Regions from separate parts of the Corynebacterium sp. 22-2729 genome, predicted to be linked through region 1. Evidence: predicted binding sites of a transcription regulator. Region 1 holds the regulator's gene; each other region holds the start of a gene.
What was found. The regulator LexA, encoded in region 1, represses DNA repair genes until DNA is damaged. The targets are predictions, from matches to a motif close to CGAACANNTGTTCG.

Region 1 (7,730 bases):
GGTGGCTCTGGCCTGCCGAGACATGCTTATGAAGCTGGGGCCGGTGGTGCGCGACCCAGAAAAGTGCGAAGAGGTGGTGGGTGTAGCTCGCTCTCAGGGACCCGGACGCGTGCGGCAATACGTAGTAGCCCTCGCACCCGCTGTGCTGGCCGTTGCGGACATGTCAGCGGAACTGAAGGGCTGGTCGGGAGATGCCATTGAAGATATGCGTAAGCAACTCGATTTCTTCCTGGGCAAGCATGCCATCGCCCGCAATGGCATTGAGCACATGCGCCACGTTCCGCGCTATGTAGAGGCCATGCGCGCCCGATTGGAAATGATGAAGACGGATCCAGACAAGGAAGAGGATCTGGACGAAGAGGTTCAAGAGGCTTTTGATCTCTTGGAAAAGACGAAGAAGCGGCTCCCAACGGCGAGGGCTGTCTCCCCACAGATCAAGGAGGTGCGCTGGATGATCGAGGAGTTTCGAGTCAGCCTCTTTGCGCAGAACCTAGGCACAGCGCATTCGGTATCCCTGCAGCGTATCCGTAAGAAATTGGAGAAGATCCGTTAGCTGTCGTCGCCTTCAGACTCTTCAGGATGCTGGGCTAGAGACTGGCGGTGGGCACGCAGCGATTCGATTTCCTGCTCGAAGTCTTCGGCACAATTAAAAGACTTATACACGGAGGCGAAACGCAGATAAGCCACCTCGTCCAAGGTTCGGAGTGGATCCAAGATCGCCAGGCCGATCTGGTTTGCGGGTACTTGGGAGCCATGTGTCACTCGAACGGCTTGTTCCACTTCGTGTGCCAGACGCTTTAATGCGTCGTCGGAGACGTCGCGCCCCTGACATGCCCGACGCACGCCCTTGATAACTTTTTCTCTACTGAATTCCTCGGTCACTCCATTGCGCTTCACTACCAACAGAACAGACCTTTCAATAGTGGTGAAGCGGGTCTGGCATTGACTGCATTCGCGACGACGTCGGATAGAAACACCCATCTCAATGGATCGCGAATCAACAACGCGGGATGAATCTGAGCTACAGGAGGGGCACAACACCCTTCTCAGCTTAGTCGCCCCTCCCCCGACACAGAAGCTGAACTATGGGATGAGAAGAGGCGCAAACCCAAGCAGCGTGGACATCACTCCAAGGGAGACCGCGGTTCCACCAGGCGAGTGAATGATTCGCTCCGTTCGTGCGCGAACTCTATCTACCCATCCCATTTGATTGTCGAACAGGCATTCGTTTGCGCCGGAGATGCGATCCATCTTGCGGCGCGGAATCGAACGCGCAACAGGTGCAGAAGAATACCCAAAGGTGTTCGAATTACCCCTAGAATCCAGTGCTTCCCAATTAGGCTTAAGAACTTGAGGCCTACGAAGTGGCGCAACCCGATCATCAGGAAGCACACGGACATGCGATGCAGACTGGACAGTAGTTGCGGGACGAATGATCGAGGTGGTCATGTGGCTACTCCTTTACAATGCGACGTAAGGCCAATCAGCAAAGCGCCTTAGCGCCTACGTCTTATTCCCTTGGCTGTTGCCCTAGTGAACCATTCACGCCCGACAGGGAACTTCAAAAATTCTGGTTTCTAGATCATCTGTTCGAATCTCGAACACAGCACAAAATTTAGCACGCATGTTCGAACATGTCTAGACAAATCTAAACTTTTTCGAACACATATACTAGAAATGCGTTCTATTTCGGGTAGTGTGGATGCAGATCGCGAAATACCGATAAAGAGACCCCGCCGGAATGAGGTATAACCGTGTCCACCGACCAACCCACCGAAAGCCCTTCCCCTCGCCCTAAGCTTGGGCGTCCTCCGAAGTCCGAGGCTGACAAGCGTGCGGAGAAGCAAGCTCAGAAGGACGGCAAGAAGCCAGCCCTAAGCACTCGCCAGCGCCGCATTCTCGAAGTCATTCGCGATTCGACGGTCATCCGCGGTTACCCGCCAAGTATTCGCGAAATTGCCGATGCTGTAGGACTGCACTCGACGTCATCGGTTTCTTATCATCTCACCCAGCTGGAGAAGCGCGGACATCTACGCCGCGATGGCAAGCGACCTCGCGCGGTTGATGTGCGCTCCTTCGACGGCGTGCAACTCCCGGCCCAGACTAAACCCACGCCGCAAGCAGCTACTCCGCCCCCGACTTCCGACGAGGGAGAGCTCATGCCAGAGGCCACCTACGTCCCGGTTGTGGGGCAGATCGCCGCTGGCGCCCCGATCCTTGCAGAGCAAAATGTTGAGGCTCACTTCCCACTACCACAGGAGTTGGTAGGTAACGGAGAGCTCTTCTTGTTGCAGGTCGTGGGCGAGTCTATGCATGATGCCGGCATCTTCAACGGAGACTGGGTCGTGGTTCGCTCCCAGGCCGTCGCCGAGTTCGGCGATTTTGTCGCCGCCATGATCGACGGTGAGGCCACCGTAAAGGAGTTCCAAAAGGATGCCGACGGACTGTGGCTTATCCCCCACAACCCCCTGTTCGAACCTATCCCTGCCGAGGAAGCAACCATCCTAGGTAAGGTCGCAGCGGTTCTGCGCAAGATTTAACTCCCCCCTATTGGTTCTGACGCCGCCGTCTCCGACCCGCTTGGCACTAAAGTAGCGCCTATGGAATCAGCAGAACGGCGCCGTCAAATAGCCTCCCTCACCGCCATTCACGGCAGGGTTACTGTGAATGAACTGGCGGAGAAGTTCGGCGTCACCGCGGAAACAATTCGCCGCGACCTCGCGATTCTCTCTGACGGCGGTGAGCTCTTCCGCATCCACGGCGGAGCGGTTCCGGCGCAGGATTTCCGTACAGACTTCACCACTCTTGCCACACGTTCAAAGGCATCTCTCGGAGCCAAGCGGTCAATCGCCCAAGCTGCAGTAAAGCTCCTTCCGGAAACAGGCAGCACCATCTTCATCGATGCAGGTACCACCACGGGCGTCTTTGCCGAGGCCATCGCCGAAGCCAATGCCACAAACGATCCCAAGCTGATGGCACCGAAGCTCAATATCGTCACGAACTCTTTCTTTATTGCCACCACATTGGCGGAATCCCCCCGTTGCGATGTCCAACTAATCGGTGGGCACGTCCGCGCCCTGTCTCAGGCCGTCGTTGGCGACCTTGCCACCCGCGCCCTCGGCGTCCTCCATGCCGATGTTGCATTCATTGGAACCAATGCCCTTACTATCGATCATGGGCTATCCACTCCCGATGCCCAAGAAGGAGCAATCAAGCGCTCTATGGTGGCAAACTCCGACCGCGTAGTCGCTCTGTGCGATTCCACGAAGTTTGGCCTGGACTATCTGGTGAGCTTCGCAACTATCCAGGACATCAGTGCCGTCGTGACCGACGAGGACGCCCCGCAGCCCTACGTTTCCGAGCTGCGCAATCTCGGTATCGACGTCAGCTTTGGCAGCTAGTCTGCGGCTCTGAACTCCTGCAACTCCCCTGCCACTACATTCGGCAAACGAACCTCTAGTTTCGTTCCCTCTGCGTCATAGTCCTCTGCAATTACCGTTCCCAGTTCGTGGACTTTGGCCACGATATCGCCGCGGTCAAAAGGCACGTGCAACGTGACATGGGAATCCAGGGAATTCAGGAACAACTCCAGCTGAGCCTCCAGCTCGGCAATCCCTTCACCTGTTTTCGCCGACACAAAGACGGCATCCGGCACTCGGTGACGTAGTTCGGCGAGCACCAGTGGGTCCGCGGTATCGATCTTGTTCACCACCAGAATTTCCGGTGGCGCCTCCTGTCCGGATTCCTCGACGATCCCGCCGATCACTGTGTTCACAGCCTTGATCTGCTCCAGTGGGAAAGGATCGGAACCATCCACAACGTGCAAAACCACGTCGGCTGCCAGAACCTCCTCCAAGGTCGAGCGGAAAGCTTCAACCAACTGCGTGGGGAGGTGACGCACGAATCCAACCGTGTCGCTAAAAACCACGGACCGACCATCAGCCAGGTTTGCCCGCCTGGTGGTCGGATCCAGGGTGGCAAATAGTGCGTCTTCTACCAGTACTCCCGCACCCGTCAATGCGTTGATGAGCGAAGACTTACCAGCATTGGTGTACCCGGCGATCGCGATCTGCGGAATCGCAGAAGCATCGCGTCGCTCGCGCTTTACCTCTCGAGAGGTTTTCATTGCAGCAATTTCTTTGCGCAGCTTCGCCATCTCGGAGCGCAGGCGGCGACGGTCGGCTTCGATCTTCGTCTCACCGGGACCGCGCAGACCTACACCGCCATTGGAGCCAGCGCGTCCACCGGCCTGGCGGGAAAGCGCACCGCCCCAACCACGAACGCGCGTAATGAGGTACTCCATTTGCGCAAGCGCTACCTGTGCCTTGCCCTCTTTGGACTTCGCGTGCTGGGCGAAGATATCGAGGATCAACATGGTACGGTCAATAACCTTGACGTCGAGCGCCTTTTCCAGCGCGATCATTTGGCCGGGGCTCAACTCACCATCGCAGACGACGGTATCAGCGCCGGTCTCCAATACGACAGCCTTCAGTTCCTCGACCTTGCCGCGCCCGATATAGGTGCCAGAATCCGGCTTGTCGCGCCGCTGGTACAGCATCTCCGTCACCTCGGAGCCCGCTGTTTCCGCCAGTGCGCGCAACTCCTCTAGGTTCGCTTCCACCTGCGCAATCGTGCCAGAGGTCCACACGCCGACCAGCACGACTTTCTCCAGTCTGAGCTTTCGGTACTCAACGTCGTAGCCGTCCGATTGCTCGTCGGTGTAGGTGCTTACGCCGCGGGAAAGCCGCCGCAGGCTAGAGCGTGCTTCGAGATCGAGCTCGCCGACTGTGGGGTCAGGTATAGGGGCGAAGGAGTGTGTAGTGTGTTCGGTCTGTTCCGTCATTAAGGACTATTTTTACCTGTCAGGGGCACTAAATAGGAAATTTGGTGCAGCGGACTAGAGTGGTTTGCATGATTCCTGAACTTCGCAGCATTGGCATGGATTTCCCGAAGTGGCAAGAAGCGCTGGAGGCCGCCTACGGCTCCGGCAGCCTCGGTGTATCAGGCGAGGTTCGCGGCGGCCAGGTTCTGCAGTTCGATGACCCCTCAGGCGCCCGCATGGTCGTCCTGGCCGTCGAGCCCTTCGGCTCCTTCGCCAGCTACTCCGGCGGGGCTGCCACCACTGCTCACCTCTCGATGCTGAATGACATCATCGGAGTACTCGATGTGGTTGACGACAGTCCGATGTTGCAGATCGCTGGGCAGCAAGCTCCCACTATCTCTTCCCTTACAGCAACGATCGCTCAGGGCCCGTTACTTGTGGACGCCCCTTCGTTGGAGTACCACCAGTTCCAGATTGGGGCTTTGGCCAGCTCCGTCCGGGTCTACGCGGATTCCACGGAGTTCGCCAAGGACGGCGGCCTCAAGGTCGGCGTGGTCGATTCAAGCGGCCTCAAAGACATCAATTCTCCGGCTACGCCTCCTCACGCAACGGCGGAGATTGCTGTTGAAGCTTCCCAATGGGTCAAGAAGGTCAATGCGTTGACCAGGCAAGAGTTCTGGACTGCGACTGTAAGCTCGCCTTTTGAGTTCACCGTCGTGCTACCAGCAGATGCCGTAGGTAAGGACATAAACCCCGCTAGCGCCACGTCACCGCTGATCGTCTCAGGTACCGTGCAGTTCACCGCCAGCACAGTCGATGCCGCCGGGTGTGGCGGAGCCTGTGGCTCCGGCAGCTGTGGCTGCGGAGGCCACTAAAGGATCGTCTGGCCCCAAGCCACGATCGCCGCAGGGCCGCGGAGCACGGATCCTTCCGCGGAGATCTCTACCTGCACTTCACCGCCTGGAACGTGCACGATCACGGTACCGGTGGCCCGTTCGGCGTCGGCAAGGGCAGCCACAGCGGCAGCGACAGTTCCGGTTCCGCACGAGCGAGTCTCTCCTACCCCTCGTTCATGAACGCGCATGTGCACTGCTCCCGCATCGTCCAGCGGAGTGAGCACCTCTAGGTTCACGCCGTTCGGGAAGAACTCTGGGTCGAACTGCACTCGCTGTTCGATCGGCAGCTCTCTAAGCTTCTGCGCGGTCAGGTTCGGCACCACAGCGGCTAGGTGTGGATTGCCCATATCCACTCCGAGTCCCGCAACCTTCACGTCGCCTACCTGCGCGGTGGACACACCCAATACCTCCGGGGAGCCCATCTCCACGCTCACAATGGCGTGTTCCTGTTTTTCGCCGCTAACTTCATGCACCTCTACGAGCTTGCGGCCGGCGCGAGTGCCAATACCGAACTGCTCACCGGCCTGTACCTTTCCCTGAGAGCACAGCACATGGGCAAAGACTCGCACTCCATTACCGCACATCTCGGCCAGGGAACCGTCGGCGTTGCGATAATCCATAAACCATTCCTCGCCTTTTACACCCTCCGGAAGTGCATCCAGCACACCCGCACCAATGAGCGCGTCTCCAGTGGCTATGCGGATCACCCCATCACCGCCAATTCCGGCTCGCCGATCGGCGAGCTGTCGAACACGATTCTCCGTGAGATCCACCTCGACGGACTCATCCATGAGGACAACGAAGTCGTTTTCCGTGCCGTGGGCTTTAAAAAAGTCGATCATGCAGAACACTCCTTATTAGCTGCTCATTCCCAATGCCTCGGTGGCTTCGCGGACGGGGTCGGGAGAAAAGGCGTCAATCCAAAAAATTCTTTGATCCCTACGGAACCAGGAACGCTGCCGTCGAGCATAGCGCCGGGTGCCAGTGATGGTTCGCTCGATGGCCTCCTCTAAGGTGAGCTCGCCGGAGAAGTAGTCCAACACCTGGGCATAGCCGATAGCCTGTCCGGCTGTGGACTCGCGAATCAGCCCCTCGCCGACCAGCGATCGAACCTCTTCCACCAGCCCGTGGTCAAACATCTGGCGCACGCGCATTTCGATGCGGGGATTAAGCCATTCAGCGGGGGCATTCAACCCCAGCAGGCGCATGTTCCACCGGGGCACCGAGTCCTTCGGAGGCTGGGAAGCAGCAAAAGGTTTGCCCGTAAGTTCGATGACCTCCAAGGCGCGGACCGTGCGTCGCGGATCGTTGTCTTCGATAACGCGGGCCGCCTCGGGATCTATCGTCGCGAGGTGTTGATGCATAGCGGCGACGCCACGTTCATCCAAACGGCGCTGCCATTTTTCACGCACAGCCGGATCCGTCGGCGGGAAGTCCCACTCGTCTACCAATGCCTGTACATACATCATGGATCCACCGACGATGACGGGTGTTTTTCCCCGGGACAGAATATCTTCCACCGTCTCGATTGCCCCCGCCCGGTACTCCGCCACACTCGCAGGTTTAGTGACCGGCCAGATATCCAGTTGATGGTGCGGAATCCCCTGTCGCTCTTCCACTGGAACCTTTGCGGTACCAATGTCCATCCCCCGGTACAGCTGCATAGAGTCGATGTTCACCACCTCCCCGTCCAGCTGCTGTGCAAGGTCCAAGGAGATTGCCGTTTTGCCGGAAGCAGTGGGGCCAACGACGGCGACAGGGCGAATCTGAGCGGAAGAACTCATAGAAACATAGTGTAGCGGTGCAGCTGATGTAATAATTACTTCATTGCCTTGCATAAGGCGATTGGCATGTTTTGGTTTGAGGTAGGAGTTTCCGCAATGACTGAGCCCACGAATTCTCGCCCGGCACCCAAGCCCGGCCCGAAGCCCGGATCGAAGGGAGCTCCGGCTGGGGGCGTCACCATCCCCAAGAACGATCCGGCGAAGTTCGGCCGCGTGGATCAGGATGGT
Region 2 (7,730 bases), on a different contig from region 1:
TGGTTCAGATACGAGCGGAGTAACTGCACCGGATGCTCATCAGTTGTTACGCCCGTTGCTTCTAGTTCTGACGCCGCCATCTCAAAAGCACTCATCCCCGGCAAAGCTGGCGCATGTACCCCGGACGTGCCCGGAAGCATTCCGGGGCGTTCGGTCGCAGCCACCCCGGCAGCCCATACCGCCTGGCGGCGGGTCAGTCCGAGACTCCCCAGCGCTCCAGCGCGAGCCAACTTCTCCACTTGAGCCGTGGTCAGGCCAGCCTCTCGCGATAGGTCCTCCACACTGGTGAAACGTCCGAGCCTTTCACGTGCTTCCACAATGCGCCCCGCTACTTCGGCGGAGATACCCTTTACTCCTCCGGCACCACTAAGTCCCAGGCGTATCTGCCCCACCGGCTCAGCGGTGCCGCGCCCTAGCCCATGAACTCCCGTTGGTCGGTTGGAACGTGGGGACGTCGCTAAGGGAACGACGGCATCGGCCTGCACGGCAGAAGCGTTCACGTCCACGGGAAGAACTTGCACTCCATGGCGGCGAGCATCCGCCAACAGGGATTGTGGCGAATAGAAACCCATCGGCTGTGCCCGCAGCAGCGCCACACAGAACTCCGCCGGGTAGTGATATTTGAACCATGCGGAGTAGTAAACAAGGGAGGCGAAGGACTGCGAGTGCGACTCGGGAAAGCCATAGCTGGCAAAGGCCACGATCTTGTCCCAGAGCCGATCCGCTACAGCGCCCATAATGCCGTTTTTATTCTTTAAACCCTGGTAGAAGCGCTTTTTCAATCGCTCCATCTTCTGCGGAGAACGTTTCGATCCCATCGCCCGACGCAAGGAATCAGCCTCGGCGCCGGTGAACCCCGCCGCATCCACGGCCATCTGCATCAGCTGCTCTTGAAATAGCGGAATGCCCAGAGTTTTTGTCAGCGCGGGCTCCAGGCATGGATGGTCAAAAGTGACGGGCTCCAGGCCATTGCGGCGGCGAATATACGGGTGCACGGAGCCGCCTTGAATGGGGCCGGGGCGGATCAGCGCTACTTCCACTACGAGGTCATAGAACGTACGTGGCTTCAGACGCGGCAGAGTGGACATCTGTGCGCGGGATTCCACCTGAAACACTCCCACTGCATCGGCACGGGCAAGCATTGCATAGACCTCCGATTCGGTAGGGTCCAGTCGCCAAAGCTCGACGTTCCGTCCGCGGTGCGCACGCACCTGATCCACCGCATGGTGAAGCGCTTCCAGCATGCCCAGCCCCAGCAGGTCGAACTTCACCAACCCCACGGCGGCGCAGTCGTCCTTATCCCACTGCACCACGGAGCGCCCCTCCATCCGCGCCCATTCTGTAGGTACGACCTGTGCGATAGGACGATCACAGATCACCATTCCCCCGGAGTGGATTCCTAGGTGTCGGGGATGATCCCGCATCTGTTCGGCGAGGTCATAAACAATCTCAGGGGTTTGTTCTGGGTGACGATTCCATGCGTCGATCTGACCCGGCGCGTAGCCGAGAGCCCGGCCAGCATCGCGGATCGCGCCACGGCGGCGATAGGTAATCACGTTTGCCACTTGCGCGGCATTCTCACGTCCATAGCGGGAGTACACGTATTGGATCACCTCCTCGCGTCTTCCCGACTCGATGTCGAGGTCAATGTCGGGCGGCCCGTCGCGTTCCGGGGAGAGGAAGCGTTCAAATAGCAGCCCCGACGCCACCGCGTCCACCGTCGTGATCCCCAGAGCAAAGCACACTGCAGAGTTCGCCGCAGACCCGCGTCCCTGGCAAAAGATGTTGTTCTCGTGACAGAAGGAGACAATGTCGTGGACGATGAGGAAGTAACCGGGAAAGCCTAAGCGTTCGATCGTTTCCAGCTCGCGGTCAATGGTGGCCCACGCCTGGTTGGCTGCTGCAGAAGAACCACGCCGTCCATAGCGCTCAGCTCCGCCACGGGCGGTAATAGCGCGCAACCAGGACATTTCCGTGTACCCCTCCGGTACGGGGAAATGCGGCAGGTTCGGTGCAACGAGATCCAGGGTGAAGGCGCATTCGCGGGCGACCTGCACGGAAGTCTCGACAGCACGGGCTAGCCACTCACAATCGCCGGCGAGCTGCAGCATCTCCTCCCCCGAGCGCAGCCACGAGCCGCCCACCGGGTGGACGGTCGGCTCTGCGGCAGCGACGTCTGTGCGTTCGCGCAGCGCCGCCTTCGCCCCGGCCAGCCGGGAGTGCTTCGGTGTGGCGCATGTAGGGGCACTGCTAACGATCTCACGCAGTCCGTAGTGCATCGCCAGGGCGTGGAGGCGTTCGTTGCGATCGGCATCCGCCGGGTTCATTGTGTGCTGCAACTCGACCACAACATTGGCCGTGCCAAAAAGCTTTATTAACCGCGCTGCCGTGTATGCGCTTGTCGTGCTTTCTGCCCACCGCCAGTCGAGAAGCACGAGCCAGTGGCCGCCCGCTCCCTCTGCTAGCTGGGAGAGGTCGGGGTACCGTACGGAATCTTTGTCGGGGTCGGCCATACGGGCGTCAGTAATAAGGCGACTTAGCCGCACATACCCTTCGCGTCCTTTGCACAGCACCGTGAGCGGCACGTCGAGGCTCAGCTCAGCACCGAACACCGTCGCGAGGTTCGTTTCGCCAGCATCGGAGCTCCCTGTGCTCTCAGCCACCGCCGTTGCGAAGCGCGCTGCCCCATAAAAGCCATCGCGATCTACACATGCAAGAGCACTTAGCCCCAGTTCGCGCGCCGCTGCAACCATTTCCTCGGGTTGGCTCGCGCCGCGCAGGAAGTTGTAGGTGTTGCAGGCATGAAGCTCGGCAAAGGCGATTCCGGTTTTTCTTGTTGACGCCCCTTCGCCCCCAGTTACTCCCGTCTCCTCCCCTATTCCTATTGCCCGCAGGTTCCGCAGTCCAGGCCCTTGTCCGGACAGCACGCTTTCGAGCTGTCTCCAACTCAGTGGTGACCCTAGGGAGAAACTCCTGGACTGTGGCTTGCGCGACTCATTAGACACAGGCCAACTATAGAACACATATTCTATTAATGGGTAATATGTGGCCGCTTCCGAAAAAGCTCAAACTAAAACTAGACTAAGTTGTTCATTTTGGTTTAGACTGCTACCTTAATCGCACAGTTCAGCCCGGACGTTCCAAAAAGATCCGGGCCTATGACAATCCAGGAGGATTCCCATGTCCCTTCGCCAAAAGGTTGCAGCCGGAGTAGCTGCGGTAGCTATGGCTTTCAGCCTTTCCGCCTGCGGCGGTGACGATGACACGATCAAGATCGGCACCACCGACCAGGGCCAAAAGCAGTGGCAGGTCTTCGAACAGAAGGCTAAGGAAGAAGGCCTGAATGTCGAGCTAGTTCCGTTCGGCGACTACAGCCTGCCGAACCGTGCTCTGCAGGACGGCGAAATCGTCGTCAACAACTTCCAGCACCTGATGTTCCTGGCTGACTTCAATGTCAACAACGACTCCAACCTGGTGCCGATCGGCGCAACCGAGATCATCCCGCTGGGCGTGTACTACCAGGATCACAGCGAAGTTAAGGACATCGAGGAAGCCGGCGAGGTCGCCATCCCGAACGACCCGACCAACCAGGGTCGTGCCCTCCACGTGCTGGCATCCGCCGGTCTAGTGAAGCTGAAGGACGATAAGGTTCTCTCCCCGACTCCGGCCGATGTTGATGAAAGCAAGTCCAAGGTCAAGGTCACCCCGGTTGATGCCGCCCAGACCGTAACCGCCTACAAGGACGGCACCCCAGCCGTCATCAACAACTCCTTCCTGGAGCGCGGCAACATCGACCCGAAGTCCTCCATTGTCCAGGATGACCCGAAGGCAGAGGCTGCAAAGCCATTCATCAACGCCTTCGTCACCACCGAGGAGCACAAGGACGATGAGGATCTGAAGAAGCTCATCGACGTCTGGCACTCCAAGGACGTTCAGGATGCCCTGAACGAGCAGTCCAAGGGCACCTCCGTCGAGGTCAAGATGGGCCCAGACGAGCTGTCTAAGATCCTGAAGGACACCGAAAAGCAGATCAAGAAGTAGCTCCCTTCCCTAACCCCCACTCTCAAAAGAGGTTCCCTATGGCTTCAGACGCGAAACCTAGCGTCGACCAGCCCAGTGCCGGCACCACCGGCACGAGCAACACTGGCACGAGTAGCACCGGCACAGACATCGTCTTCCGCGATGTGACGAAGGTTTTCAAGCAGGGCAAGAAAGAAATTCGAGCCCTGCAGGACATCAACACTCATATCCCGGCGGGATCCATCGTCGGCATTATCGGCTACTCCGGTGCAGGCAAGTCCACCCTCGTCCGTCAGATCAACGGCCTGGATCGCCCCACCAGCGGGCAGATCCTGCTGGATGGCCAGGACATCGTTCCCCTACCGGAATCGCAAATGCGCAAGCTGCGCAGCGATATCGGCATGATCTTCCAGCAGTTCAACCTTTTCTCCTCCCGCAACGTGGCAGGCAACGTGGCCTACCCACTACGCCTGCAGGGCATGCCTAAGCAGCAGCGCGAGGAACGAGTGAAGGAGCTGCTGGAGTTCGTCGGCCTTTCCGATAAGGGCAAGGCCTACCCGGAGCAACTCTCTGGCGGTCAGAAGCAGCGCGTCGGCATCGCCCGCGCGCTGGCTACCAACCCCAGTTTGCTGCTGGCCGATGAAGCCACCAGTGCATTGGACCCCTCCACCACGCGCGACGTGTTGGAGCTCCTCCGCAAGGTCAACCGTGAGCTCGGCATCACCATCGTCGTGATCACTCACGAGATGGAAGTTGTGCGCGCCATCGCGGACTCCGTCATCGTGATGGAGAACGGCCGCATCGTGGAACAGGGCAGCGTTTACGAAGTCTTCTCCAACCCGCAGACGCAGACTGCGGCCAACTTTGTGGCCACTTCCCTGCGCAACACTCCGGATATGGTTGAGGCCGAGGCGCTACAGTCCGAGCACGGTCGCCTCTTCACTGTGACTATGGCCGAGGGAATTGGTTTCTTCGACGCCGTATCCAAGCTGTCTGCTGCAGGAGTGACGGTCAACATCGTCCACGGTGGCGTCACTACCCTTCAAAACCACAGCTTCGGTCGCCTTACCTTGCGCTTGACGGCGCACGATGCCGCCGGCGAGCAGGCAATTGAGGAGTTCCACAGCCATATGCAGTCCTCCACCGAGATTGAGGAGATCCGATGAACACGATGACCCTCGCGCAAATGGATTGGGATCGCTACGGCAACACGTTCCAAAAGGCCATTTTCGACACGCTCTACATGGTCTCGATCACGCTTGTGATCTCCTCGGTTCTAGGCCTGATGATCGGCCTGCTACTGTTTACCACCCGCAAGGGCGGCATTCTGCAGAACCGTGCGGTCTACTGGGTAACGAACTTCCTGGTGAACTTCATCCGCCCGATCCCGTTCATCATCTTGCTGACAGCGATCGGTCCGCTAACTGACCTAGTGGTGCAGAGCCGTATCGGCACCGAGGCCGCGATCGTCGGTATGGTCGTCGCCGCGACTTTCGGCGCCGCCCGCATCTTCGAGCAGAACCTCGTGGCCATCGACCCGGGCGTGATCGAGGCGGCCAAGGCGATGGGTGCCTCGCCGCTGAAGATCATCTTCTCGGTAATCATCCCTGAGGCGCTGGGGCCGCTGATCCTAGGCCTGACCTTTATGTTTATCGCCATTGTCGATATGTCCGCCATGGCGGGATACATCGGCGCCGGTGGCTTGGGTGACTTCGCGATTGTCTACGGTTATCGCTCGTTTAATGACGCCGTAACGTGGACGACCGTTGCAGTAATCATCGTCATCGTGCAGATCGCGCAGCTGGGCGGAAACTGGCTGTCGAAGAAGATCATGCGCCGCTAGTTAGCAACGAAACCCCGGGTGCTAGTTCAAATCTGAACTGCCCCGGGGTTTTTCTATGGGTTTAGAACTCCGCGTCCCACGTCACGGTCTGTTTGGGCTTCTTGTCGCAAGAGGGAACGGATGTACCACCCGAGCGCGAAGTCAGGCGCACCGTGATTTCTTTATGTGCACCAGCTTCGTCGGTAACGCGCACAATGCGCACCTCGGTGCCAGCGTCCGTGGCTTCAGCCTCGGCTGCTTCCGGCTTACGAACGTGCATCGTTGCCAGTTTGACGGGGCGGCCTTCTTTAGACATCTTCTCCGCGACGGCAAGCTCCGCGACCTGCCCAACCGGATCCCACAGCCCGCGGCCGCGGCAGCCTTCCAGCCACAGTTCGCCCTGCTTGGCGCGTTCCAGCATGCTGCGAGCTCCGGCAGTGCCGAGTCGGCCATAGGAGTAGTTGGTCGGCAGCAGAATCATGGAGGGAGCAAAGCGATGCCCCTTGGTGTGGGAGGATTCCCAGACTATTTCTCCGTATTCGGCGGTGAGCTCGTCGGCGACAGGACGGCCGAATACTGCGCAGCATTTGTCGCGTTTACCGTGAGTACACACCAGTAACAGCGGACCGTCGATGCGCTGACCGCCGGCTGCGCCGGGAGCGCTGAGGTCAAGATCGAGCAGTGCCTCCGGACCGGATATCTGCAGACTTTCGAGAATGGGCGTGGGATCATCGCCATAGCCCTCGGCCCAGCTGATGTAGAGCTGGCGGGTGGGGTTGGCGGCACGTTGCTGGCCTTCCCGGCCGGGACGCCGGATGAACTGCAGCTGAGCATTGTTTTCTGCGAGGAATTTCTCAATTTTTGTGCTGAGCTCCTTCCCCAAGGCATCGCCGTCGAGGATATCGTGCCCCCAGGCGGTGAGATGCTCCAGGGCAAGGACCAAGCGACCCGGCTTAGCGGTGCCAGGAAGAGTCTCATCGGTCCGTTGGGAGCACATGTCCGCGTAGACTCCGCCTAAGGTGTCAGCGCTGGTTTTGGGCTGTCCGGCCTGGGCGTTTCTAGTTGTTGGCATGTTATCTAGAGTAGCAAGTTACGGGGGGCATAGCTTTGCTAATAGGTGGCTTCGATCCGCCATTGTTTCCCTTTGCACACCAGTAGAAATGCCTGTTCGCCCGGCGCGTCATGACGGGTATTGCGCGTTTCCTCCTCACGGGGTGACATCCGGGCAGAGATCTGCAGTCGGGCATAGCGCTTCCCCTCTGCCCACCAGTGTTCATCAACGGGCCAGGGGCCAGCCCAGCCGGTGATGTGCAATCGTCGGCCACCCCAACGCAGAGTTTCCGGTGGTGCGCTCATCAAACCCCGGCCTGTAACGTGCACTGGATTCTCGTGGCGGTCCAGTAGCGTCAGTCGTGCTGCGGGGTGTGCGGCGCTGGGGTTGCGGGCGTCACGTGATCCGGGTGCCCCGATCAAGCCGGGCAGGGGGTGCAGGAGCTGACCTTCCCACTGGCGAGTAGTCAGGGCGGTAATGGCCTCTGGGTCGTCTTCTCCATAGGGAACGGTAACGATGCGCTGCGCCACTGCACGACCGCCGCGGTGGATGGGACGCAACACACGGTTCATACCAATCAACGCTTGCGCCCGTCCGGCGGCAGCCCGCGCGGCCCGGATACCTTCGTCTGGCCCACCCCATAGTGGCGCGGCGAGGCTCCCTGCTGGGACGGTTTCCACGGGCACAAGCTCAATGCATGTGACACCAGCAGTGCTATCCGCCCAGTCGAACCCAGCATCAGCCCCAACATCAGCATCCGCGTTAGCTCCCGCACCTGCTCGCAGGCGGGTGAGCCAACCGTCTAGTTGCCAGCGCACTCGCTGGGCTGTGTCTTGT
Region 3 (7,730 bases), on a different contig from region 1:
TGTACCTGCTGTTCCTGGCCACGCGCGGCCACGGCTTCAAGCACCCGGACGCGGGCTCGAAGTTCGATATTTCCGGACCGGAGGTAAGCAAGGGCACCAACCGTATTCACCTGCTCATCAGCGCGGTAGCTTTCGGCTACTCCTTGTGGCTGCTCTACGCCGCCGAGCTGCAGTTCGTCCTACTGGGCACGCTGCTCATTGTGCCGGGGCTGGTGGTTTACGTATCCACCCGCATCAAGGCCGGCGGGCGCATCTTCAATACTTTCGAGTGGATCATCAGCACCATCGTCGTTATTTCGTCGATCGGCGCACTGTACCTGATCCTCACCGGCCAGGTCAGCCTCTAAACTAGCGTCGCTTCTGCCTGTCCCACAGCACTACCGACGTCGAACGCGGGACATGCACGATCTCACCACGTGGCCGCCCGCCCGCACCTTCGCCACGCTCCATGCGCGCCTGCATATCCGCCAACCGGCGACGCAGGGCAGCGTTTTCTTTCTCCAGCTCATCCAGCCGGTTCTGCTGGGCAATGATCGTTTTAATGCCCGCCAGGTTTACGCCCTCCTCGTGGGAAAGGCGCTGGATTTCCTGCAACTGCTCAATATCCTCACGCGAGTAGCGACGGCCACCGCCGCTGGTGCGTTGGGGCGTCACTAAACCCATCCGGTCATACGTGCGTAGCGTTTGGGCATGCATTCCGGTGATGCGCGCGGCGACAGAGATCACGAAGACCTCCCTTTCGCCGCCGGTCTTTCCAGTACTCATTAGTTACCCTCCCATCCTTCGCGGGGGTCGAATCCAGAGCGCTTTTCCTCTTCCGAGTACTTTCGCAGCGCACTCATCGCTCCCTCGTCCAGGTTCTTTGGCACCGCCACCTTGACGGTCACCAGCAAGTCGCCGCTGGCACCGTTGCGCTTATTCACGCCGTGGCCGCGCACACGCAGCGTGGTGCCGTCCTGCGTGCCCGCAGGAATGCGTACCCGCACCTTGGAAGCCAAGGTAGGCACCGTCACTGCCCCACCGAGCACCAGCTCGGGGTAGCTCACCGGCACGGTTAGCTTCAGATCATCGCCGTCGCGGCTGAACACCTTGTCCGGCTTTACGTGCACAGTCACGAACAGATCGCCAGCCGGCTTGCCACGCTGCCCTGCCGAACCCTGTCCGGCCAGGCGCACCTTCTGCCCGTCGACCACACCCGCAGGCACGCGCACCGTGATCGTGCGTGCCTGAGTGGTGCGTCCCGTACCGGAACAGTCTGCGCATTTGTCCTTAATCACCGACCCCGTACCCGAGCACTCCGCGCACGGGCGGGAAAAGCCGAAGGCACCCTTGCTCTCACTGACCATGCCGTCACCGCCGCATGCACCGCATGTGTGCGGCGCGGTGCCCGCCTTGGCGCCGGAGCCGTGGCAGTTTTCGCAGGGCTCGGGTTTAGTGAGGCGAATCGGAACGGTCACGCCTCTTGTAGCCTCGCGGAACTCGAGCGTCAGCTCCGTCTCCACGTCTGCCCCGCGGCTGCGCTGGGTGCGGCGGCTACCCCGCCCTTCAAAGCGGCTGCGGGAGGCGCCGGCGGTCGGATCCTCACCGAAGATTCCGCCGAAGATGTCGCCGAATCCACCACTGTGGGCGTCATTGCCAAAAAGATCAGAGACGTTAAAGCCGCCTGCACCGCTGAATCCTGCACCGCCGAATCCTGCGCCGGTCGAATATGCACCGCTAGCAAGCATGCGCTTCAGCTCGTCATACTCCGCGCGCTTTTCCTTATCGCCCACCACACTGTAGGCTTCGGAAGCCTTCTTGAACCGCTCCTCCGCCACCGTATCGCCCGGGTTGGCATCCGGGTGGTTTTCGCGAGCGATCTTGCGGTATGCCTTCTTGATCTCCTCTGCCGATGCGGTGGAGGACACGCCGAGGTCTTGGTAGTAATCCTTCTCGGCCCATTCACTGTGCGCCATGTGTCGCTCCTTCCTTCTTGCGCTGTTCACGCGGGGTATCACTCATTAACCTTGAGTCTACCGCGCTGAACTTTTGATATCTAATCTTCTATAACGACGCCCCTACGCTTTTATTCCCTTGCAGCGCCACTTCGGGGCCAGACGAAAGCCCACTCGAGCAGAACTGACTAGGGTGGGGCCATGGCACCCAAAAAGCGCAGTTGGTTTAGCCGACTTTTCGGCTCCCACAATTCACCATCCGATCTCGGCAGCTCTGACAGCTCGGTTGATAGCTTTTCTGCTCCCGGCACACCTGCTCCCGGCCCGGAGGATCCACCAGTGCCGTTGAGCGGCCTGGACTTGCACCAGTCCACCGCGATGATTCGCCACATCGTGCGCGCGCTTAACGATCTCGGCTATGGCGCGAACCCCACTCCTGAGGTGGTGTATTTCAGCAAGCCTGAGGACATTGAGAAGCCCCTGAAATATGTCGGCCGCACCCCTGGCCCCTATGGCGGCAGACTTCCGGCACCGGACGATGGCGAGGGTTCACTAATGGGCCTTGAGAACATCACGAAGCAGGTCGCGAGCGCCGAGGACTTTGCCAGGGACATGCCCGAGATGGTCAATAACTTCGTTTCCACGCTTGTCTCGTCTATCCAGATCACGACGGATATGGGCTCAATCCCCGACGCGGAGTTCTACTCCTACCTGCGTGTGCGCCTCACGGCGATCGAACTTCTGCCGGAGAGCGCGCAGGCGGATGCGTTCGAGTTCAACCCAGAATCCCCCATTCGTCCTTTTTCGGACGCCCTTTGCATCCACCTAGTCCTAGACTCACCTAACGCAGTGTTGGGCCTGACCCCGGATTCGCTGGAGGATCGAGGGCCCGTAGAGGACCTCTTCCGGATCGGCTACCGCAACCTATGGCAGGATCTGATCGATTCCGATCTTGAGGTGCAGTCCATCCAGGCGGACGAAAGCAAGCCCGGAGAACGCGTGTGGTTGTTCGTTGGATCCTCGTACTACGTGGGGTCTATTCCGATTCTGTTGGATGACATCGTCGAGCGTTACCTACCCCAAATCGATCGCGAGTCTGGGTTGTTGCTGGCAGCTCCGCATCGCCATGTAACGCTGCTCCGCGAGATGGATGAGGGCAGCGATCTCATGGGATCCATCAAGATGATGGCAACCCTGGCCGCCAACCAGTTCTCCCAGCAGGCAGGCGCGTTGAGTCCACGCCTGATGATCTCTCACATGGGCGAGGTGACTACGTTCACCAATGTGAAGTGGAATAGCGACCACACTGCGGAGCTTGAGGTCAAGCCGACCGCATACCTCACCGAGAAGCTTCATCTCGGTGACCTAGGGGATGGAGGCGGCCTCGCCTAGAACGGTGGCTCTTCCTCTTGGTTGCGCTGTTGTTTCCGCTGGTTGAACTCCACCACCCTCCGCGTTCGCTTTATGGCTCGGTGCCGGAATGTGAATCTTCCCAGCGGGCCGTTCGGAGTGGTGATCACGGTGTGGCCGTCGCCGTGGCTGCTCCAGGTTTCCACTCCATCGGAGGAGATCTCCACATCCCATGCTCCGGTCGTCTTCGCATTGTGATGCTTTGCACAGAGACAGTGGAGGTTTGACGTATCAGTCGGCCCGCCTTCCGGGTTGTTATGCACGAAGCGTTTGACGTGATCCAGCTGGCATTTGTGGGCAGGCACGTCGCAACCGGGGAACCGGCAAGTCCCGTCCCGCCCTTCCACGCTCGCGCGAATCAGCGGCGTCGGAGTATAACCAGCCGTGGTGGCCTTCCCCGGAGCCTGCAGATGGGTCACGCGAGCCATCCATTCCTTCGTAGCCAGCGGACTAAGCCAGGTGCCAGCGGCCCAGATCTGGGAATCCGGAATATCCACCCGGCGATATAGGTTGAGGTTCACTTCTGCAGTAGCACTCCCCCGCACCAGACTTAGCAGCGCCCGCGCCCGCGAGCAGTTCTCTTTCTTCCGCACGCCATCAACCGCTTGAATCAGCTCTAGCGCCTCCAACTTAGGGAGAGTCAGATAAAACTCGGTATGGTCGCTTGGCCGGTCATCAATACTCAGCCTTGCTGCATTTCCCAGCGCATCTTCGGCACCCTCCTCATTCGCATCGTCCGAGAGTATGGGCCGATCTGCAGGATCGATCGGACAAGCCAAAGGCTCGCGCTGCATGACGATCTTCTTCAGCCGCTGACGGATCGTGCCATGCCCAAGCATTGCCTGGTTAGGTCGAGTAGGTGAAAGTGCAGTGTATACATCGGCTTCTATGACGGAGGCGTGGGCGTCACTAATAGCGACAAGGCTCTGCGCGACAATCCGCCAGATTTCTATGGAGTAAGCCCCCGTTTCGGCAAGCTTCAACAACGATGGGAAGCGGCGGAAGGTTGCGCCGACGTCAATAAGCTGGATGACCCGAAACTCCGGTAGTCCCAGGCGGACACACAAGCGGGTGGTGACATCGCCGACGCATTCATGGTCGCGAGGCGTGCATGCCACGGCAAGGCGCGCATTGTTGAGATTGATGTCGCAGACTGCTGCGCTTATCGGGTCGGTAGGGTCGGTTACTTTCCAAAAAGGCTTCTGCGCCTGATCGGCGGATTGGTTGGGCGGACGCTGGTCTGGTGGCGATTCTTCTGGTGGTGTGGGTTGGTCGAACATCTTTCCCCTTTGATGATCAAAGTCCCCTGTGTTGCATGGTTTTCGTCCCGTGGTTTTCCGTGCGCAATAAGCATAGAAAACGCCCCCGACACTCCTTCCGAAAAAACACTACAAAATCGAACACTCGTTCTAAACATGTGTGTTCTAGCCATAAGAAAGGGCCCCACGGTAAAACCATGGAGCCCTCTTAAGGGGTTAACTCAGCGGTAGACCGCCAACAGGACTACTGCGGGTCGCCGATAATAACCATCGCATTGCGCAGCACCCGATCTTCTAGACGGTAGCCACGACGTAGAACGGTGGCCAGCACCTTCTCGTCACCACTACTAGTGTCCTGCACTGCCTCGTGGCAGTTAGGGTCGAATTCGTCGCCTTCCTCGCCGAACTTCTCCACCTTCATGGAGGCCATCACGGAGTGCAGCTTATCCGACATGGACTTCAGCGGACCGGTCAGATCGCCATGCTGTTCTGCCATCTCCAGGTCATCCAGGATCGGCAGCAGCTCGGAGGCTACGTCGGCCTTCGCGCCGGTAATCACGCTCACGCGGTCGCGCTCTACGCGACGGCGGTAGTTGGTGTACTCCGCCGTCACGCGCTGCAGATCTTCGGTGCGCTCGGCCAGCTCGGCCTCGATGTTGTTCTCGGCCTCGTCTGCGGCGTTGTTGTCGACGCCCTCATCTTCAGCCAGATCAACCTCAGCCAGACCCTCGTCGACCCCTTGTGCCTCGGTTACTTCCGGTTCGGTATTTTCCGAGGCGTCCGGGTTCTGATTCAGATCTTCAGACATTACTTCTTATCATCCTCTGCGGAAGTGTCCTCATCGACAACTTCGGCGTCGACAACGTTCGGGTCATCGGTTGCAGCGGCACCTTCAGCACCGGATGCTGCTTCTGCCTCGTAGATAGCCTTGCCCATCTCCTGAGACTCAGCGTTCAGCTTCTCCACAGCGTCCTTGATGGCCTCGATGTCATCACCCTTCAGAGCCTCGTCCACAGCCTTGGCTGCTTCCTCGACCTTGTTCTGGGCGTCTTCGCTGACCTTGTCCTTGTTCTCCTCGACGAACTTACGGGTCTGGTAAGCCATAGACTCTGCAGAGTTGCGGACTTCCTGCTCCTCGCGGCGCTTCTTGTCCTCCTCTGCGTGAGTCTCAGCATCCTTGACCATACGGTCGATCTCCTCCTGGGACAGGCCGGAGCCTTCCTGGATCTTGATCGTGTTTTCCTTGCCGGTCGCCTTGTCCTTTGCGGACACGGAGACGATGCCGTTGGCGTCGATATCGAAGGTGACCTCGATCTGCGGAACGCCGCGCGGTGCAGGGGCGATGCCGGCCAACTCGAAGGAGCCGAGCAGCTTGTTGTGCGCAGCCATCTCGCGCTCACCCTGGAAGACCTGGATCTGCACGCTGGGCTGGCTGTCCTCAGCAGTGGTGAAGGTCTCGGAGCGCTTGGTCGGGATGGTGGTGTTGCGCTCGATCAGCTTGGTCATCACGCCACCCTTGGTCTCGATACCCAGGGACAGCGGGGTGACATCCAGCAGCAGCACGTCCTTCACTTCGCCGCGCAGCACGCCGGCCTGCAGGGCAGCGCCCACGGCCACAACCTCGTCCGGGTTAACACCCTTGTTAGGCTCCTTACCATTGGTCAGCTCGGTGACCAGCTCGGATACGGCAACCATGCGGGTGGAGCCACCGACCAGCACGACGTGGTCGATCTCGTCCACGCTAACCTCAGCATCCTTCAGCACCGCCTGGAACGGAGCCTTGGTGCGATCCAGCAGATCCTGAGTGATCTTCTGGAACTCGGTGCGGGTCAGGGTTTCGTCCAGGAACAGCGGGTTCCGATCCTCGTCCACCGTGATGTACGGCAGGTTGATGGAAGCCTGCTGGGAGCTGGACAGCTCAATCTTGGCCTTCTCCGCTGCCTCGCGCAGACGCTGCAGAGCCATCTTGTCCTTGGTCAGATCCACACCGTGGGAGGCCTTGAACTTCTCGGCCAGCCAATCGACAATGCGCTGATCCCAGTCGTCGCCACCCAGCTCGTTGTCACCAGCGGTAGCACGAACCTCTACCACGCCGTCGCCGATTTCCAGCAGGGAAACGTCGAAGGTACCGCCACCGAGGTCGAAGACCAGGATGGTCTGCTCCTTGTCGCCCTTCTCCAGGCCGTAGGCCAGAGCAGCTGCGGTCGGCTCATTGACGATACGCAGGACGTTCAGGCCGGCAATCTGGCCCGCATCCTTGGTTGCCTGACGCTGCGCGTCGTTGAAGTAAGCGGGGACGGTGATGACCGCGTCGGTTACGTCCTCACCCAGGTAGCTTTCCGCGTCGCGCTTCAGCTTCTGCAGGGTACGAGCGGAGATCTCCGGAGCGGTGTACTCCTTGTCGTCGATGGAGATCTTCCAGTCCGTACCCATGTGGCGCTTAACGGAGCGGATGGTGCGATCCACGTTGGCAACCGCCTGGTTCTTAGCGGACTGACCAACCAGTACCTCACCGTTCTTGGCAAAAGCCACGATGGACGGGGTGGTACGGGACCCCTCGGAGTTGGCGATGACCTTAGCCTCGCCGCCTTCCAGAACAGACACCACAGAGTTGGTGGTGCCCAAGTCAATTCCTACTGCGCGTCCCATATCAGTTCCTCCTATTACTTCTGGGGCGAATAAAATCTATCGAGCCTTAGTCGAGCGGACTCAACTTCGCCCGCCTCTGCACACTAGTATCCGCGTTTTTCGCGTCTAGTCAAGCCGACTTGAGTTTGCTCCACTCAACTTGCTCACACCCTACTCAACTCATCGCACCTCAAACTTGTTCCCGATCGACTCAACTTTTTCAAAAATACTTTTAGATTCACCCCTGAACCTCTCCTGAAATGCGCAAACCCGCCCCACCTGTTTTGATAGTGGGTATGAAAAACCGCATACGCATAAACCGCGCCCTCATTTCCACCCCGCTGGCAGCCGCCCCACTTGTCGCTACCTCGATTCTCGCTGGGTCGGTCATTGCCGCTCCCACAGCCCTTGGCGCAACCACAGCCACCGCCCCTTTTTCTTCCGCTACCCCTTTTGGTTCCGACGCCTCACTCTCCGCACCGCAATTCCCCGCAGGATC

Region 2: ACUY2T_RS06650 (error-prone DNA polymerase) is a predicted target of LexA. The motif match lies at 3,017-3,030, and genes of this name have one in related genera.
Region 3: ACUY2T_RS00505 (HNH endonuclease signature motif containing protein) is a predicted target of LexA. The motif match lies at 4,742-4,755, and genes of this name have one in related genera.

The regions. Positions count from the first base shown of each region.
Region 1 is NZ_JBRBCA010000010.1:61,316-69,045, reverse strand. Features, by position in the region: gene hrpA (ATP-dependent RNA helicase HrpA) at 1-553, shown strand, start outside; gene nrdR (transcriptional regulator NrdR) at 550-1,041, opposite strand; gene lexA (transcriptional repressor LexA) at 1,755-2,540, shown strand; gene ACUY2T_RS08425 (DeoR/GlpR family DNA-binding transcription regulator) at 2,601-3,401, shown strand; gene hflX (GTPase HflX) at 3,398-4,843, opposite strand; gene ACUY2T_RS08415 (hypothetical protein) at 4,912-5,697, shown strand; gene dapF (diaminopimelate epimerase) at 5,694-6,560, opposite strand; gene miaA (tRNA (adenosine(37)-N6)-dimethylallyltransferase MiaA) at 6,576-7,502, opposite strand; gene ACUY2T_RS08400 (DUF349 domain-containing protein) at 7,599-7,730, shown strand, end outside.
Region 2 is NZ_JBRBCA010000007.1:85,364-93,093, reverse strand. Features, by position in the region: gene ACUY2T_RS06650 (error-prone DNA polymerase) at 1-3,005, opposite strand, end outside; gene ACUY2T_RS06645 (MetQ/NlpA family ABC transporter substrate-binding protein) at 3,181-4,041, shown strand; gene ACUY2T_RS06640 (methionine ABC transporter ATP-binding protein) at 4,080-5,186, shown strand; gene ACUY2T_RS06635 (methionine ABC transporter permease) at 5,183-5,863, shown strand; gene ACUY2T_RS06630 (sucrase ferredoxin) at 5,925-6,914, opposite strand; gene ACUY2T_RS06625 (Y-family DNA polymerase) at 6,953-7,730, opposite strand, start outside.
Region 3 is NZ_JBRBCA010000001.1:118,540-126,269, reverse strand. Features, by position in the region: gene ACUY2T_RS00525 (basic amino acid/polyamine antiporter) at 1-347, shown strand, start outside; gene ACUY2T_RS00520 (heat shock protein transcriptional repressor HspR) at 349-765, opposite strand; gene dnaJ (molecular chaperone DnaJ) at 765-1,955, opposite strand; gene ACUY2T_RS00510 (hypothetical protein) at 2,136-3,326, shown strand; gene ACUY2T_RS00505 (HNH endonuclease signature motif containing protein) at 3,323-4,624, opposite strand; gene grpE (nucleotide exchange factor GrpE) at 4,848-5,411, opposite strand; gene dnaK (molecular chaperone DnaK) at 5,411-7,252, opposite strand; gene ACUY2T_RS00490 (esterase-like activity of phytase family protein) at 7,528-7,730, shown strand, end outside.